Regions from separate parts of the Metabacillus flavus genome, predicted to be linked through region 1. Evidence: riboswitches for the same ligand, from Rfam matches in the RefSeq annotation. Region 1 holds a riboswitch; each other region holds the start of a gene.

Region 1 (3,924 bases):
TATAAGATTCGCAGAGGTAACATCAAATGCAGGGTTAAAAACCTGGATTCCTTCAGGTGCAATTAGTGTGCCGGCAATCTCAGTGATTTCTCTAGAATCTCGTTCTTCAATCGGAATATCTGCTCCTGAATCGATGCTAAAGTCGAATGTGGAGAGAGGGGCTGCAATGTAGAATGGAATATGAAAAGCCTTTGCTAAAATAGCCAGGTTATATGTGCCGATTTTATTGGCTGTATCTCCATTGCGGGCGATGCGGTCGGCCCCTGTAATAATGGCGGAAATGTTCTTCTTCTGAATCGTGAAGGCAGCCATATTGTCAGTAATGAGTGTTACATCGATTCCCGCCTGCATCAATTCCCATGCTGTCAGCCGTGCACCCTGAAGGACTGGGCGGGTTTCACAAGCATATACCTGAAGAGGAAAATCCTGTTCCTGCGCTAAATAAAATGGCGCAAGAGCGGTCCCGTAACGGGCTGTTGCAATGGATCCAGCGTTGCAGATGGTCATAATGCGGTCGTTTTTATTAAAGAGCTTCAGAGCATGCTGGCCGATTTGCCTGCACGTTTCCTCATCCTCCACCTGTATTTGGATGGCTTCGTGGATCAGATTGGTTTTGGCTTCATTGACCGATTTTACTTGGCTGCAGGCGGCAGTTAAACGGTTGAGTGCCCAGGCAAGGTTCACAGCCGTTGGCCGGGAGCCAGCCAGATAGTTTTTTTCCTCATTGAGTTTGGAGAGAAAGGATTCAATTTCCGTTTCCTCGTAGCGGGATGCAGACAGGGCAAGACCGAATGCAGCAGTAATGCCGATTGCCGGTGCCCCTCTGACCTTTAAAGTTTGGATCGCATGCCATACCTCTTGAATCGTATTTAATTCAATATATTCGGTAACGGCAGGCAGCTTTTGCTGATCAAGCAATGAAATATAGGTTTCCTTCCATTCAACAGAACGGGGGATTGTGAAAGAATGCTGTTGTGTCATGTTCGTAAAATCCTCCTATTAGCGGGCAATTGCATGCCGGAAAAAACGTTTTAGCTGGCCAGGTTCCGTGATGTTGCGGCGCTGTTTGATTAATTTTTTTCCTAATTCCAGCGCTTGGATTTTTGATTCAATTCTGCGGCTGTAAGGCTCAATCGTATCGAGATCTGCAACGTGGGCCAGCCCGATTGTCCTGCGGATGACTTCACATCCTGCAAATCCGATCGTATCTTCGAAAATTTGTTCCAGCGTATGCTCAAGGTAGCCTTCCACTTCAGAAAAACGCTCTAAGCTGTCCTTTTTCCATGCAGCTGTAAATTCTTCTTCAAATGTGTTCCATGCTTTTTCAATTGCTTCAAAAATAAAGTCCTGTTCCTGTTCTTCACGAGATAGAGCGTTGAGAAGCAGGTTTGCGATAAATTGGCCCGGATCAAATCCAATCGGTCCAAAGAAAGCAAATTCAGGATCAATCACCTTTGTTTCCGTTTCACTGACAAAAATACTGCCTGTGTGCAGATCTCCGTGAAGAAGCGCTCCTGCTTCTGTTAAAAATTTCCTTTTCAATTTAGCGACTTCGAGCTTTACGTGTGTATCCTCCCAAAGCGTTTCCGCAGCCTCCCGAAGCTCCGGTTCAAAATCATTTGATTCATAGTCGAAGAATGGATCCGTAAAAACAAAATCCTCGGTAATTTTGCATAGATCCGGATTGGTAAATTGTTTAACAAGCTGTTTTTTAACATGCGGTTTCAAAGCGAAATCACTTGTGTAAAAAAGGGTATGAGCCATAAATTTCCCGATATGTTCAGCTAGCAGCGGCACATCTTTTCTTTCAATCAGTGCTTTTCTTGCAATCTGCAAATGTGAAAGATCCTCCATTACAGTAATGGCAAGTGTCTGGTCGGTGTAATAAACTTCAGGAACCAATCCCGGAGCAAGCTCTGCCTGTTTTACAAGGGCGCTGCTTTCAATTCTAGCCCGGTCCAATGTAAGCGGCCACGATTCTCCAATGACTTTTGCATAGGGCAGGGCTTGCTTTAAAATAATGCCTTTGCCTGATTTAGGTTCTGTAATATGGAAAACGAGATTTAAATTTCCGTCACCAATTTCCTCACAGTTTAGAACAAGATTGTCTTCAAATAGGCCAAGCCTGACTGCGAGTGCCACAGCGGAGCTTTCGATAAGCGGTTCGTAAAGTGATGAGTTTGCGATTGCCATAAATATTCCCCTCCTGAGGTGCTGATAAAAAACTAAATGAGCATGAAAAAGCCTCTTTCCTTTTGAGAAAGAGGCTTGAAGAGGCTGTCTTCGCACCTCTTATCTCCCAGATCGCATTTGCTTTCTGACGGATTTAGCACCGTGCCTTGCGGAGCGATAAGCCCCGGCGCTTGCTGCTGCGCCCCATTTCACAATGGTATTACGGTCGGTTGCTGTTGGGGTCAACGGGCCAATTCCCTCTCCCAACTCTCGATAAGAGTATGTTTTAATTTTTCGAATGTTTTAATTGTTTCGTAATCACTTGATGAAAATGTTACCAGCTAAGGAATGGGGCTGTCAATCCCTTTTTACAAAAGATTGATAAAATTCCGGACGCCGGTCCTCAAAAACGGGAATTTGTTTTCGAATCGCCGCAATTTCACTGAGATCCAGTTCCGCCCTTAACACTTCTTCACCTTCCCCAGCTTCAGCAATTACATTCCCCCATGGGTCAATGACGAGTGAATGACCGGCAAACTGATTGTGAGGATCAGATCCAGAGCGGTTGCAGGCAACAATAAATGCCTGATTTTCAATGGCTCTCGCTATAAGAAGGGATCTCCAGTGCTGAAGGCGGGGAAGTGGCCACTCTGCAGCAACAAAGAGCACCTCTGCACCATTTGAGGCATGTTCGCGCATCCATTCCGGAAAACGGATGTCATAGCAGATAAACCCTGCACAGTTTAAGCCGTCTAACGTAAATAGTCCGCTTTCTTTTCCGGCTGTCAGGTAATGATGTTCATTCATCAGCTTAAATAAGTGCAGCTTGCTGTACTCGTGAACCAGGGTTCCTTCACGATCAAAGATGAGCATGGTATTGGTGACCTTATGGCCGGATTTTTTTGCGATAGATCCAGCAATCAAATTGACGCTGTTTTTCTTTGCAAGCTCGGAAAGGAAAACTTTTGAATCTTTGCCTTCTTCATCTGCAATTGTTTCAAGTCTTGTCAGATCGTAGCCGGTGTTCCATAATTCCGGCAGGATGAGAAAGTCCGGCGCCTCTTTTTTGATCGCTTCTTCCATTGCATGAGACACGCGCCTTTTATTTTCTGCAGGATCGCCAAATGCGATATCAATTTGAATGCAGCAGATTGTATGTTTCATTTCAGACCAGCTTCCTTCAGATGAATTTTAGCTTTACTTTTTGTTATTAACACTATATGATTTTGGACTAGAATTTCAAGAATTTTTTGAGAAGGTGGAATAAATGAATTTTTTTGAGCCATCCCGCTTGCTAAAACGCTTGCCTGAGCAGTTCTTTGCTGCGTTAGCAATGAAGGCGGCCGCCAAAGTGAAAGCTGGATATGACGTGATAAACCTCGGCCAGGGGAATCCCGATCGGCCGACGCCTGAGCATATTGTAATGGCGCTTCAAAAGGCTTCAGGCGATCCGGCCAATCACAAGTATTCTCCCTTCAGAGGGAAACATTCGCTGAAGGAAGCTGCAGCAAAGTTTTACGAAAGAGAATATGGGGTTCTATTGGATCCCGAAACTGAAATTGCCGTCCTCTTTGGGGGAAAAGCGGGTCTTGTTGAGCTTCCACAATGCCTTATGAATTCAGGAGACATTGCTCTCGTACCAGATCCGGGCTATCCGGATTACTGGTCTGGGGTAGAAATGGCAGAAGCGGAGATGTACACAATGCCTTTGCTTGAAGAAAACCAGTTTTTCCCCGATTATACAAAAATTCC
Region 2 (3,924 bases), 210 kb from region 1:
GATCAACCGCATCCATCGCTTCCACCCAGCCGTATTCTCCTTCCCGTAGAGTCGGCATTTTCATTGTTGCAGCCAATCTGCTCTCATAATCCAGGTAAAGGAAAACATCTACAAACTCTTTATCTTCAATTGGCTCCGTTATTTCACTGTCATGAAGAAGAACTCTCGTCTCCCCATCCGTCAGGAAATAGCCAAATTCCAAACGCTCATCAATTTCCAGTCGTTCATACGTGCCTGCTCTCACAAGTCACCTAACCTTTCTGTACCGCGTACATGTTGTATGGCATGTTTAATTCTACTATAATCAAAGGATAAAGTGAAACTTCCTTCAGCGGGGGGGTTCGCTGAAGGTTAGTGGAACAGAATCGGGCACTTACGGGCAGTTATGAGATTGAACGCTCCATATTTGGCAGGTGAACCAGTCCAAGGCTCGGTCCCCTACTGCCCGTTAGTGCGGGATAAAGTGAAACTTCCTTCAGTGGGGGGTTCGCTGAAGGTTAGTGGAACAGAATCGGGCACTTACGGGCAGTTATGAGATTGAACGCTCCATATTTGGTAGGTGAACCAGTCCAAGGCTCGGTCCCCTACTGCCCGTTAGTGCGGGATAAAGTGAAACTTCCTTCAGCGGGGGGGTTCGCTGAAGGTTAGTGGAACAGAATCGGGCACTTACGGGCAGTTATGAGATTGAACGCTCCATATTTGGCAGGTGAACCAGTCCAAGGCTCGGTCCCCTACTGCCCGTTAGTGCGGGATAAAGTGAAACTTCCTTCAGCAGGGGAATCTCGCTTAAGGTTAGTGGAGTAAAGTGCAAGTATGAAAACGCGGGAGGAATGACATGTCTAAGGAGAACTCATTTGACATCGTTTCAAAGGTCGAATTGCCGGAAGTGCAGAATGCAATCGTGGTGGCGTTAAAGGAAGTTCAGAACCGCTATGACTTCAAAGGAAGCAAAAGCGACATTAAACTTGAAAAAGAAGAGCTTGTTCTTGTATCTGACGATGATTATAAACTTGAACAGCTGAAAGATGTGCTAATCAGCAAACTGATTCGCCGTGAAGTACCGGTAAAGAACATTCAGTATGGAAAAGTAGAAGGTGCATCAGGCGGCACAGTACGCCAGCGCGGCAAGCTCGTTCAAGGGATCGATAAGGACAATGCAAAGCGTATTAACACGATAATTAAAAACTCCGGCTTGAAAGTGAAATCCCAGGTTCAGGATGACCAGGTGCGCGTCACCGGAAAAAACCGTGATGATTTGCAGCAGGTGATCGCGGCGATCAGACAGGCTGAACTTCCAATCGATGTGCAATTTATTAATTACCGATAATTTTTGTCGTGGACCGCTTTGGGTGAGCGGTCTTTTTTCGGAACTGTCCTCCAATTCAGCATAAATTCTAAATTTTCATCATATATCTCTAAAATTCATCATATATCTCTAAAATTCATCATAAGTTGGAAAAATTCATCATAAACGTCAAAAATTCATCATAAAACTGGAAAGTGTACGCATAAATTGATAAACAGCCATTCACGAAGGCTCTCAGCCTAGAAAATGAGTGTACCATTGTAAAAAACCTCCCCTTCCCCCTTGAATGTTTTCGAAAAATTAGGTAAATTGGGAGTAATCTATTTTTAAACAACTCCATATCGTTCTTATCAAGAGAAGCTGAGGGACTGGCCCGATGACGCTTCAGCAACCGGTCATGCAAGTGCGCGTGCCAAGGTGCTAAATCCAGCTAAGCATTGTGCTTGGAAGATAAGAAGAAGTCCGAATGTTAAAGCCTTCTTCTACAAGAAGGCTTTTTATTTTTTAGAGGGGGGATCAGCAGGTGGGCTTTCTAGAAGATTTACAAAATGAAATTTTAATAGCAGACGGGGCAATGGGGACACTTTTATACTCCCATGGCATTGACCGATGTTTTGAAGAGTTGAATCTGTCAAACCCTGATCAGGTCCAGAGCATTCATGAGGCATACATTAACGCTGGTGCACGGGTTATTCAAACGAACACATATGGCGGAAATCATATTAAACTGTCCCGCTATGGACTGGAAGATGATATCCGGGCTATCAATTCGAAAGCGGCACGGCTTGCGAGAAAAGCTGCAGGCAGCCAGGCTTATGTTCTTGCCACAATGGGCGGAGTCCGTGCTTTCAAAAAAAGCTCTCACACGCTGGATGAGCTGAAACGCAGCTTCCGCGAGCAGCTTTATGTACTCCTTAATGAAGACATCGATGGACTTCTGCTCGAAACATTTTACGATTTGGAAGAGCTGAAAACAATTCTTGAGATAGCGAGAAAAGAAACCAATAAGCCGATTGTCGCCAATGTGTCGCTGCATGAAACCGGTGTGCTGCAGGATGGGACACCTCTTGAAAAAGGCTTAAAGGACTTAGAAGCACTCGGCGCAGATGTTGTCGGCCTGAACTGCCGGCTTGGCCCGTATCACATGCTCGAATCGCTTGAAGAGGTTCCGCTGCTTGAAAAAGCATTTCTCTCTGTCTATCCAAATGGCAGTCTTCCATCTGTTGAAGAAGGAAGACTTGTGTATGAATCGGATGAAGGGTACTTTGCAGAGAGCGCCCTAGCCTTCCGCAATCAAGGTGCCAGGCTGATCGGCGGCTGCTGCGGGACGACGCCTAAACACATAAAGGCAATGGCTGATGCATTAAGAGGACTTGCACCAATCAAGGAAAAATCCGTAAAGCAGCGAAAGCCCGTCACCGTTCATGAACGGCTCGAGCCTGCCTATCCCCCGCTCCACCAAATTGTTAAGGAGCGCAGGTCCGTTATTGTCGAACTGGATCCCCCAAAAACGCTCGGTTTGGAAAAGTTTTTTAAAGGGGCCGAAGAACTGAAAAAGACCGGTATTGACAGCATCACGCTTGCTGACAACTCTCTCGCTTCACCGAGAGTAAGCAATGCAGCTGTCGGAACCCAGCTGAAGGAAAAACATGATATGAGGCCGCTTATTCACCTCACCTGCCGCGACCGGAATTTGATTGGCCTTCAATCTCATCTAATGGGACTTCATTCCCTTGGATTGACGGACGTGCTGGCGATTACAGGTGATCCCTCTAAAATTGGCGATTTCCCAGGTGCTACCTCCGTGTATGACCTGTCCTCCTTCGACTTGATTTCACTGATCAAGCAGTTCAATGAAGGGTTATCCTACTCAGGAAAAGCACTTGGCGGCAAAACGAATTTCACTGTGGCAGGAGCATTCAATCCAAATGTCCGGCATTTAAATAAAGCGGCCGAACGCCTGGAGAAAAAAATTGCCTGCGGAGCGGATTATTTTATCTCTCAGCCGATTTATTCCATCCAGCAGATGGAAGAGGTGCATGAAGCGGTCAAGCATCTGACTGCACCGCTGTATATCGGCATCATGCCGCTGACAAGCAGCCGGAACGCAGAATTTATTCATCATGAAATCCCAGGCATCAAGCTTTCTGACAGCATTCGTGAAACGATGGCAAAAGCGGGCGGGGATCCTATTCAATCAAAAAAAGAAGGCATTGCGATTGCAAAAGACCTGATTGATGCGGCATTTGACTTATTTAACGGCATTTATCTGATTACGCCGTTTTTAAAATACGAATACTCAGTCGAACTGGCAGAGTACATCCGGGAAAAAGAGAAGCAGCGTTCAGAAAGGGAGTTTTCACATGTCCAGCATTCGTGAACAAATCGCAAAAAGAATTCTAGTACTAGACGGCGCAATGGGAACGATGATTCAAGACGCTAATTTAACGGCAGATGATTTTGGCGGAGAGGCTTATGACGGGTGTAATGAATATTTGACCTTAACCATGCCTGACGTCATTTCCCGAATCCATGAAACGTATTTGCAGGCTGGGGCCGATATTATTGAAACGAATACCTTCGGCGGAACCGCCATTGTTTTAGATGAATACGAGCTC
Region 3 (3,924 bases), 1.9 Mb from region 1:
CCTATTTGTTTAAGGACACGGATCATGCAGCCGATCTTTTTGCTTTAAAAGAGCCAGGGTACATCTATACCAGGATACATAATCCTACCGTTTCAGTGCTAGAAGAGAGGGTGGCGCAGCTTGAGGGCGGGGCAGGTGCTCTTGCTGTTTCGAGCGGAATGGCAGCCATTACCCTCGCGATACTAAATATTGCAGAAGCTGGAGATGAAATTGTCGCAGCTTCCAATCTTTACGGCGGAACCTATAATTTATTTGCTAACACATTGCCGAGATACGGAATCAAAACAGTTTTTGCCGATGCATCAGATCCTGAGAATTTTAAGAAGGCAATCACTCAAAAAACGAAGGCAATTTTCGGAGAAATAATCGGAAATCCCAGTCTTCAGGTTCTTGATGTTGCATCGGTATCTGAAATTGCTCATGAAGCGGGGATCCCTTTAATCATTGATAATACCTTTGCTACACCATACCTTTTCAGACCCATTGACCATGGAGCGGACATTGTGGTTCATTCGGCAACAAAATGGCTGCTTGGGAATGGAACAACGCTTGGAGGAATTATTGTAGATGGCGGCAAGTTTGACTGGTCTACAGGCAAATTTCCAGCCTTCGTTACTCCTGATCCAAGCTACCACAATATCGTTTTTGCCGAAGCCCTCGGTGAACTCGCTTATATCGTAAAGGCAAGGGTTCAGCTTCTGAGGGATTTAGGTCCGGCACTAAGTCCGTACAATGCCTTTCAATTCACGCTCGGTTTAGAGACGCTGCATGTCAGGATGAAGGAACATATTGCGAATACGAGGAAAATCGTTTCCTACCTTCAAAACCATCCTGCCATAAAGTGGGTTCTGTATCCGGAGCTTGAAGGCCATCCATCAAAAAGCCTTGCTGATCGATATTTGCCTAAAGGAGCGGGTGCTGTTATTGTCTTTGGAATAGATAGGGGCTTGGAGGAAGGGAAAGCCGTGATCAATCATACGAAATTATGGTCTCATGTAGCGAATGTCGGGGATGCCAAAAGCTTGATTATTCATCCGGCAAGCACGACACATCAGCAGCTTGGCAAGGAAGAGCTGTCAGAGGCCGGGGTTTCCGAGGATCTGATCAGATTGTCTGTAGGAATTGAACATTCAGACGATCTCATTGAAGATCTGGAGTCAGCTATTTTCGCAGCTACGGGAAAACGATCGTTAACTGTCATAAGCAATTAGTTGCATACATTATGTGTTGACAACTTTATTTTTGCATGATAAACTCACTTTCAGATCTGAAATATTTTTAAAATTTCAAACTATCCCAACTGAATAATAAATTGTTCTCTTATTAAGAGAGGTGGAGGGACGTGCCCTATGAAGCCCGGCAACCATCAGTCATGTGACTGAAATGGTGCCAATTCACTCAAAATGCCGAGGCATTTTGAAAGATGAGAGAAAGGTATCCTATATTTTAATGCCTTTCTGCTCACTTATGCAGAAGGGCATTTTTTATTCTTTTCAGATCGTATCAGAAAGAAGGTGAGTGCAGTGATTACACTAAATAATGTTTCAAAAGTATACTCTGTAAAATCAGGGAGTATCACAGCCGTGGATGATGTAAACCTTGAAGTTCAAAAAGGGGAAATCTTTGGGATCATCGGCTACAGCGGAGCAGGCAAGAGTTCTTTGATCAGGCTTTTGAATGGTCTCGAGACTCCGACATCGGGAACAATTGAGGTCGCAGGCAACCGCATAGGTGAGATAAAAGGAAGCAAGCTTCGGAAGGCCAGACAGGAAATCAGTATGATCTTCCAGCATTTTAATCTCCTGTGGTCCCGCACAGTCGCTGACAACATTGCATTCCCGCTTGAAATTGCAGGAATCCCTGCTTCTGAAAGAAAGGAGCGGGTGAAGGAATTAGTCCGTCTTGTCGGATTGGAAGGCAGAGAGAGTGCTTATCCATCACAGCTGAGCGGAGGTCAAAAGCAGCGGGTCGGTATTGCAAGAGCCCTTGCTAATAACCCGAAAGTGCTGCTGTGTGACGAAGCAACCTCAGCGCTTGACCCTCAGACAACGGATTCTATTCTGGAACTGCTTGTAGATATTAACCAGCGTCTGGGCCTGACAATTGTTCTCATTACCCATGAGATGCACGTCATCCGCAAAATCTGCCACAAGGTAGCGGTCATGGAAGATGGGAAAATTGTTGAGGAAGGAGAGGTGCTGAATGTATTCAGAAAACCTAAAGCTCCTATTACGAAACGATTTGTCCAGCAGGTTACTGAGCCTGAAGAGACAAAGGAAACCATTGCCCATCTGATTGATTCTTATCCATCAGGACGAATCGTCCAGCTGACCTTCGTAGGCGATTCTACCGAGCAGCCGGTTGTGACCAGCTTAATTAAAAACTACGATGTAAAGGTGAATATCCTGCAGGGTAAAATATCTCAGACCCAAAGCGGGGCTTATGGTGCACTGTTCCTTTATATTGACGGGGAAGAAACAGAAATGGACCGGGCTTTACAATTCTTATCAGATCATCAGGTAGAAGTGGAGGTGGTTGCCCATGCTTGAGCAATTATTTCCAGAAGTGAATTGGGATAAGGTTTGGACGGCTGCAGCTGAAACGATTTATATGACCGGCGTTTCGGTGCTGGCAACTTTTATTCTTGGAATTCTCCTTGGATTGCTATTATTCCTTACATCAAAAGGAAACGTCTGGGAAAATCGGATTGTAAACATTATTATTTCAGCTTTCGTGAACGTTTTTCGTTCCATACCTTTCATTATTTTAATCATCCTTTTGATTCCATTCACAAAAGCGCTCGTTGGGTCTATGCTCGGTGCAGAAGCTGCACTTCCCGCTTTAATCATCGGCGCAGCGCCTTTTTACGCAAGAATGGTTGAAATCGGTTTAAGGGAAATTGATAAAGGGGTTATTGAAGCAGCAAGATCAATGGGTGCTTCCACCTTTACGATCATCTGGAAGGTCCTCTTGCCGGAATCGATGCCAGCCCTTGCATCAGGTATTACCGTTACCGCTATTGCTCTAGTCGGATACTCGGCTATGGCAGGTGTCATCGGTGCCGGCGGACTTGGGAATCTTGCTTATTTGGAAGGCTTCCAGCGCAGCAACAATGAAGTGACGTTAGTAGCTACCATTCTTATCTTAATTATTGTGTTTATTCTCCAAATCATTGGAGATCTCATTACAAGAAAACTAGACAAACGCTAGGGGGAAAAGAAATGAAGAAATTATTATTAAGTACAGTATTTGCGGTATCCGCGCTGGCATTATCGGCGTGCGGGACATCCGATTCAGGCTCAGGCAGTGAAGAAAAAGGGAAATTGGTTGTAGGTGCATCCAACGTTCCTCACGCCGAAATTCTTGAAGAAGCTAAGCCTCTTTTAGAGAAAAAAGGAGTAGAACTGGAAATTAAAACGTTCCAGGACTATATTCTTCCGAATAAAACACTTGCTGACAAAGAAATTGATGCTAACTACTTCCAGCACATTCCGTACCTTGAGTCTCAGATGGCTGAAAATAAAAATTATGATTTTGTGAATGCCGGTGGAATTCATATCGAGCCAATTGGAGTGTATTCAAAGAAATACAAATCACTTGATAAGCTTCCTAAGGGAGCTGAAATCATCATGAGCAACTCGGTTGCAGACCACGGACGAATTCTGACTATGCTTGAGAGTGAAGGCCTGATTAAGCTTAAAGAAGGTGTAGACAAAACGAAAGCTACGGTTGAAGATATTGAGGAGAATAAAAAGGATATTAAATTCAAAGCTGATGTAGAAGCAAGTCTTCTTCCGCAAATCTACAACAATGATGAGGGCGATGCAGTGCTAATCAACACAAATTACGCGATTGATGCAGGACTTAATCCACAAAAAGATGCGATTGCGTTAGAAGGTTCTGATTCTCCGTATGTAAACATCA
Region 4 (3,924 bases), 550 kb from region 1:
TAAAATTGTGGTGGTTCTTTTATTTATCGCAGTGGCTGTCTGGTATGTAAAGCCTGATAATTGGACGCCATTTATGCCTTTCGGCTTTGGAGGTGTAGCAACTGGCGCTGCAACGGTATTCTTTGCTTATATCGGATTTGATGCTGTTTCCTCTGCTGCGGAAGAGGTTAAAAATCCTCAGAAAAACATGCCAATCGGGATTATCGCTTCTTTAGCCATCTGTACAGTTCTATACATTGCAGTATCGGCGATTTTAACAGGAGTCGTCCCTTATACAGAGCTTAATGTGAAAAATCCGGTTGCTTTTGCTTTGAACTATATCAACCAGGACTGGGTTGCGGGACTGATTTCAATCGGTGCCATTGCCGGGATGACAACAGTTTTACTTGTTATGATGTATGGCCTGTCCCGTCTGTTTTATGCAATCAGCCGTGATGGTCTTCTGCCGAGCGGTTTATCAAAAATCAACAAAAAGACGCAGACTCCTGTCAAAACGACATACCTGGGCTGTTTGCTCGTTTCCCTTTTTGCAGGTTTTATACCGCTTGATGAATTAGCAAATTTAACAAGTATCGGTACTCTGTTTGCCTTTATGTCGGTTTCGATTGGGATCTTGGTTTTAAGAAAATCAGGAGAAGGGATGAAGGCAGGGTTTAAAACTCCATTCGTTCCAGTTGTGCCGATTTTAGCCTTCCTCTCCTGTGCGTATTTAATGCTCCAGCTTCAAATGCAAACTTGGATTGCCTTCCTGATTTGGCTGGCTGCCGGTTTAATTGTTTACTTCGTTTATGGAAGAAAACACAGTTTGTTAAACAAATCATAATTGGATAAAAAAGGCGTGCCGGATGCACGTCTTTTTTTTATTCGTTTGCGCAACCCTAAAAAGAAAAAGGGATGTGTCATGTACGATGAAAAAATGGATTTCCTGTTTTCTTATAGCAGGTATACTTGCAGGGATAGCTGAGCCTAGGCTTGTTTATTCAGCACACCAGCAGGAGCCCGCATATGCAAAGTGGTCTAAAATTGCTATACAAGAGGTTAAGCGTAAGTATCCGGATGCCAAGCTGCTGGATTATAAGCATATTGGCCGCGAAAAATTGGATGATGAATTGGCAGCAGAAAAATTTAAGCTCTGGATACGCCAGGGCAGCAGGGAATTCGGATTATTTGTAACAGTTGAATTTAATGAAAAGACCCAGAAAGTAAAATCCATTCATTTTAAAGAATCCGAACGTTGAAGCGGAAGCAGACCATCTGTAGTGGTCTGCTTTTTTGTAAAGGTTTCTAAATCTCAGAAAGCGGTATTAATTATTATTAGAAAATGCTTGAGACGGGGGAAACCAATGTACAGGAAGGACTTTTACGTTTTCGATGAGAATGGGCCAAAGCCTGCAGTTATTCGGAATTATAAGGAAACAGATTTTGAAGGACTGATTGCCATTCAGCAGAAGATACGGAGGGCTAATGGAATGGAAAAGTCCTTTTTTGAATCAATAGTAATAATTGTAAATATTCGAGTGCTATAATAATTGTCTGAAAACGATACAGTGCCCTTTTATATTAGAAATGAAAGGGTTTTCTATTTTTTGAATAGGAATATTATTTTCTTGAAAAAGTAAAATTCGCATCTTATTTTGTTTGACATTTATCCTGTCAGCCCTTAAGGTAGTAAAAGATTGTTTTTGAAAAGCCAATAAATTAATTCGAACTTCTTATCATGAGAGGCGGAGGGACTGGCCCTGCGATGCCTCGGCAGCGGACTTTTTTTGAAGAGTGCTGTGCCAAATCCAGCAAGCTCCAGAGCTTGGAAGATAAGAAGAGTGTCCTGAAAATTGTGTATTAAGGCCTCTTCTTAAAAGGATAAGAAGGGGTCTTTTTTATAAGGCGGATCTTCCGGCAGCAGGTGATGATAACCAGCAATGCTGGAAAAACAGAATAGCAGCGAGGTGGAGAAAATGGATTTAAATAACGGAACGAAAAGAAATCCGCTGGCTTTATTGCCATTGCTGATTTTTATATCGCTATTTATTTTAGCAGGTGTGATCACTGGGGACTTCTATAAGCTTCCGATGGTTGTAGCGATTCTTGTGGCAGTTGCAGTTGCCCTTTTTATGAATAGAAAAGAAAATTTGACATCAAAAGTTGAACGCTTTGCGAAGGGTGCAGGACATCCTGATATTATGATTATGGTATTTATCTACATCCTGGCCGGCGCTTTCTCGGAAGCGGCAAAAGGAATGGGTGCGGTAGAGTCGACAGTTAACCTGGCTTTAACGTATTTTCCTCAAAGCTTTTTAGTAGTAGGACTTTTCATCATTGCAGCATTTGTCTCAATCTCAATGGGTACATCAATGGGAACTATTGCAGCTCTTGGACCGATTGCAGCAGGAATCAGCGGTGAGACAGAAATTCCGGTTGCTCTGGCTGTTGCTTCTGTTATTGGGGGAGCGATGTTCGGAGACAATTTATCGTTTATTTCCGATACAACGATTGCAGCCGTACGCTCACAGAAAACCGAAATGCTGGACAAGTTTAAAACGAACTTTTTCATCGTCCTGCCGGCAGCAATTGTTACAGTTATCGTCCTGGTTGCCATTTCACTTGGGATGGATTCAGCAGTCGAACCAAAGGAGTTCAGTTTTGTAAAATTGCTCCCTTACATTGGGGTGCTCATCGCAGCACTCGCCGGGTTGAATGTTGTCGCCGTACTGGGCGGGGGAATTGTCTTAACAGGTGTTATCGGTCTGGCAGACGGAAGCTTCAATATCCTGACCTTCTCTCAAACCATGATGAAAGGCATCTCTGGAATGTCAGAGCTTATCATCCTGTCCGTCCTTATTGGAGGTATGGTAGAACTCATCAAGCATAATGGAGGAATTGCCTTCCTGCTGAACGCTATGACGAAAAACATCCGTACAAAAAAAGGCGCAGAGTTTGGAATTGCCGGACTTGTCAGTGCAACAAACCTATCAACTGCGAATAACACGATCTCAATTATCACAGCAGGACCGCTTGCGAAAAATATTGCCGATCAGTACGGCATAGATAAAAGAAAATCAGCAAGCATCTTGGATATTTTCTCTTGCAGTGTGCAGGGGCTGATTCCATACGGTGCCCAAATGCTGGCAGGGGCTCAGCTCGTAAAAGCTTCTCCGCTCAGCATTCTTCCGTACACATTCTATCCGATGCTGACTCTTCTATGCGGTATATTAGCCATAGCATTCGGCTTGCCAAGACTGAAACCGAAAGCTGGACACCGCCAAGCTGAAGCGGGAGAGATGAAAGAGAACTATACCAATTGATATTAAGAGCGGTACCCTTTTTCCAGGGTATCGCTTTTTTTAGTTGATAGAAGGCTGTGAGCAGCTTAGATATAACAAAATGGAGTTTGGAAACAATCCATAAATAGTACAGTTGAGGAATAGGTAAATAAGGGGCAGGAACGGCTAAATAACGTGCGCCGGCGGACAGAAAATGAAACAGCTAAATTTGGTTCCCGAACGGCTAAATAAGCGGGAGGAACGGCTAAATTGAAGAGCCGAACGGCCAAATAACGTGTGCCATCAAACAGAAAAAAATGTACCGGCTAAATAAGTGCTGGGAAGTTCGGAACAGCCAAATAGCGTGCGCCATTTGAAAAAAGTTTTCGGTGAGCACTTCAAAAATCAGCTGTTTGCCCTTTTAACTCCAAATTCCGACAAATTTCGCAAAGGATTGATTAGGTTTCATTAGAAACCTTGATAAACCGCTATTCTGCCTTTTACAACAATTAATGACAAAAACACCATTTTGCAAACATTTATGTTTAGTGATGACTATTTGCTTATGCAGGATGGCAGGGAGATAGCGCTTACAAGTGGAATGTCTCTATCTTAAGACCTTGCATCCAAAACGAGACCAAAGAAGCCTTTTAATAGAACGCCA

Evidence for each region. Region 1 has a riboswitch for S-adenosylmethionine ahead of mtnK (S-methyl-5-thioribose kinase). Riboswitches for the same ligand answer to the same signal wherever they lie in the genome.
Region 2: linked by a shared signal. The riboswitch ahead of J9317_RS06180 (bifunctional homocysteine S-methyltransferase/methylenetetrahydrofolate reductase) and the one ahead of mtnK (S-methyl-5-thioribose kinase) in region 1 are both predicted to bind S-adenosylmethionine.
Region 3: linked by a shared signal. The riboswitch ahead of J9317_RS16940 (methionine ABC transporter ATP-binding protein) and the one ahead of mtnK (S-methyl-5-thioribose kinase) in region 1 are both predicted to bind S-adenosylmethionine.
Region 4: linked by a shared signal. The riboswitch ahead of J9317_RS04560 (Na+/H+ antiporter NhaC family protein) and the one ahead of mtnK (S-methyl-5-thioribose kinase) in region 1 are both predicted to bind S-adenosylmethionine.

The regions. Positions count from the first base shown of each region.
Region 1 is NZ_JAGVRK010000001.1:1,399,448-1,403,371, forward strand. It holds gene mtnA (S-methyl-5-thioribose-1-phosphate isomerase) at 1-981, opposite strand, end outside; gene mtnK (S-methyl-5-thioribose kinase) at 1,000-2,193, opposite strand; SAM riboswitch class I at 2,290-2,452, opposite strand; gene J9317_RS07245 (carbon-nitrogen family hydrolase) at 2,530-3,336, opposite strand; gene J9317_RS07250 (pyridoxal phosphate-dependent aminotransferase) at 3,440-3,924, shown strand, end outside.
Region 2 is NZ_JAGVRK010000001.1:1,194,067-1,197,990, reverse strand. It holds gene J9317_RS06190 (CvfB family protein) at 1-244, opposite strand, end outside; gene J9317_RS06185 (YajQ family cyclic di-GMP-binding protein) at 836-1,327, shown strand; SAM riboswitch class I at 1,651-1,763, shown strand; gene J9317_RS06180 (bifunctional homocysteine S-methyltransferase/methylenetetrahydrofolate reductase) at 1,830-3,686, shown strand; gene metH (methionine synthase) at 3,670-3,924, shown strand, end outside.
Region 3 is NZ_JAGVRK010000001.1:3,281,282-3,285,205, reverse strand. It holds gene J9317_RS16945 (O-acetylhomoserine aminocarboxypropyltransferase/cysteine synthase family protein) at 1-1,211, shown strand, start outside; SAM riboswitch class I at 1,318-1,430, shown strand; gene J9317_RS16940 (methionine ABC transporter ATP-binding protein) at 1,524-2,549, shown strand; gene J9317_RS16935 (methionine ABC transporter permease) at 2,542-3,210, shown strand; gene J9317_RS16930 (MetQ/NlpA family ABC transporter substrate-binding protein) at 3,222-3,924, shown strand, end outside.
Region 4 is NZ_JAGVRK010000001.1:854,063-857,986, forward strand. It holds gene bcaP (branched-chain amino acid transporter BcaP) at 1-823, shown strand, start outside; gene J9317_RS04550 (YqzG/YhdC family protein) at 909-1,238, shown strand; gene J9317_RS21005 (hypothetical protein) at 1,344-1,526, shown strand; SAM riboswitch class I at 1,710-1,818, shown strand; gene J9317_RS04560 (Na+/H+ antiporter NhaC family protein) at 1,956-3,302, shown strand.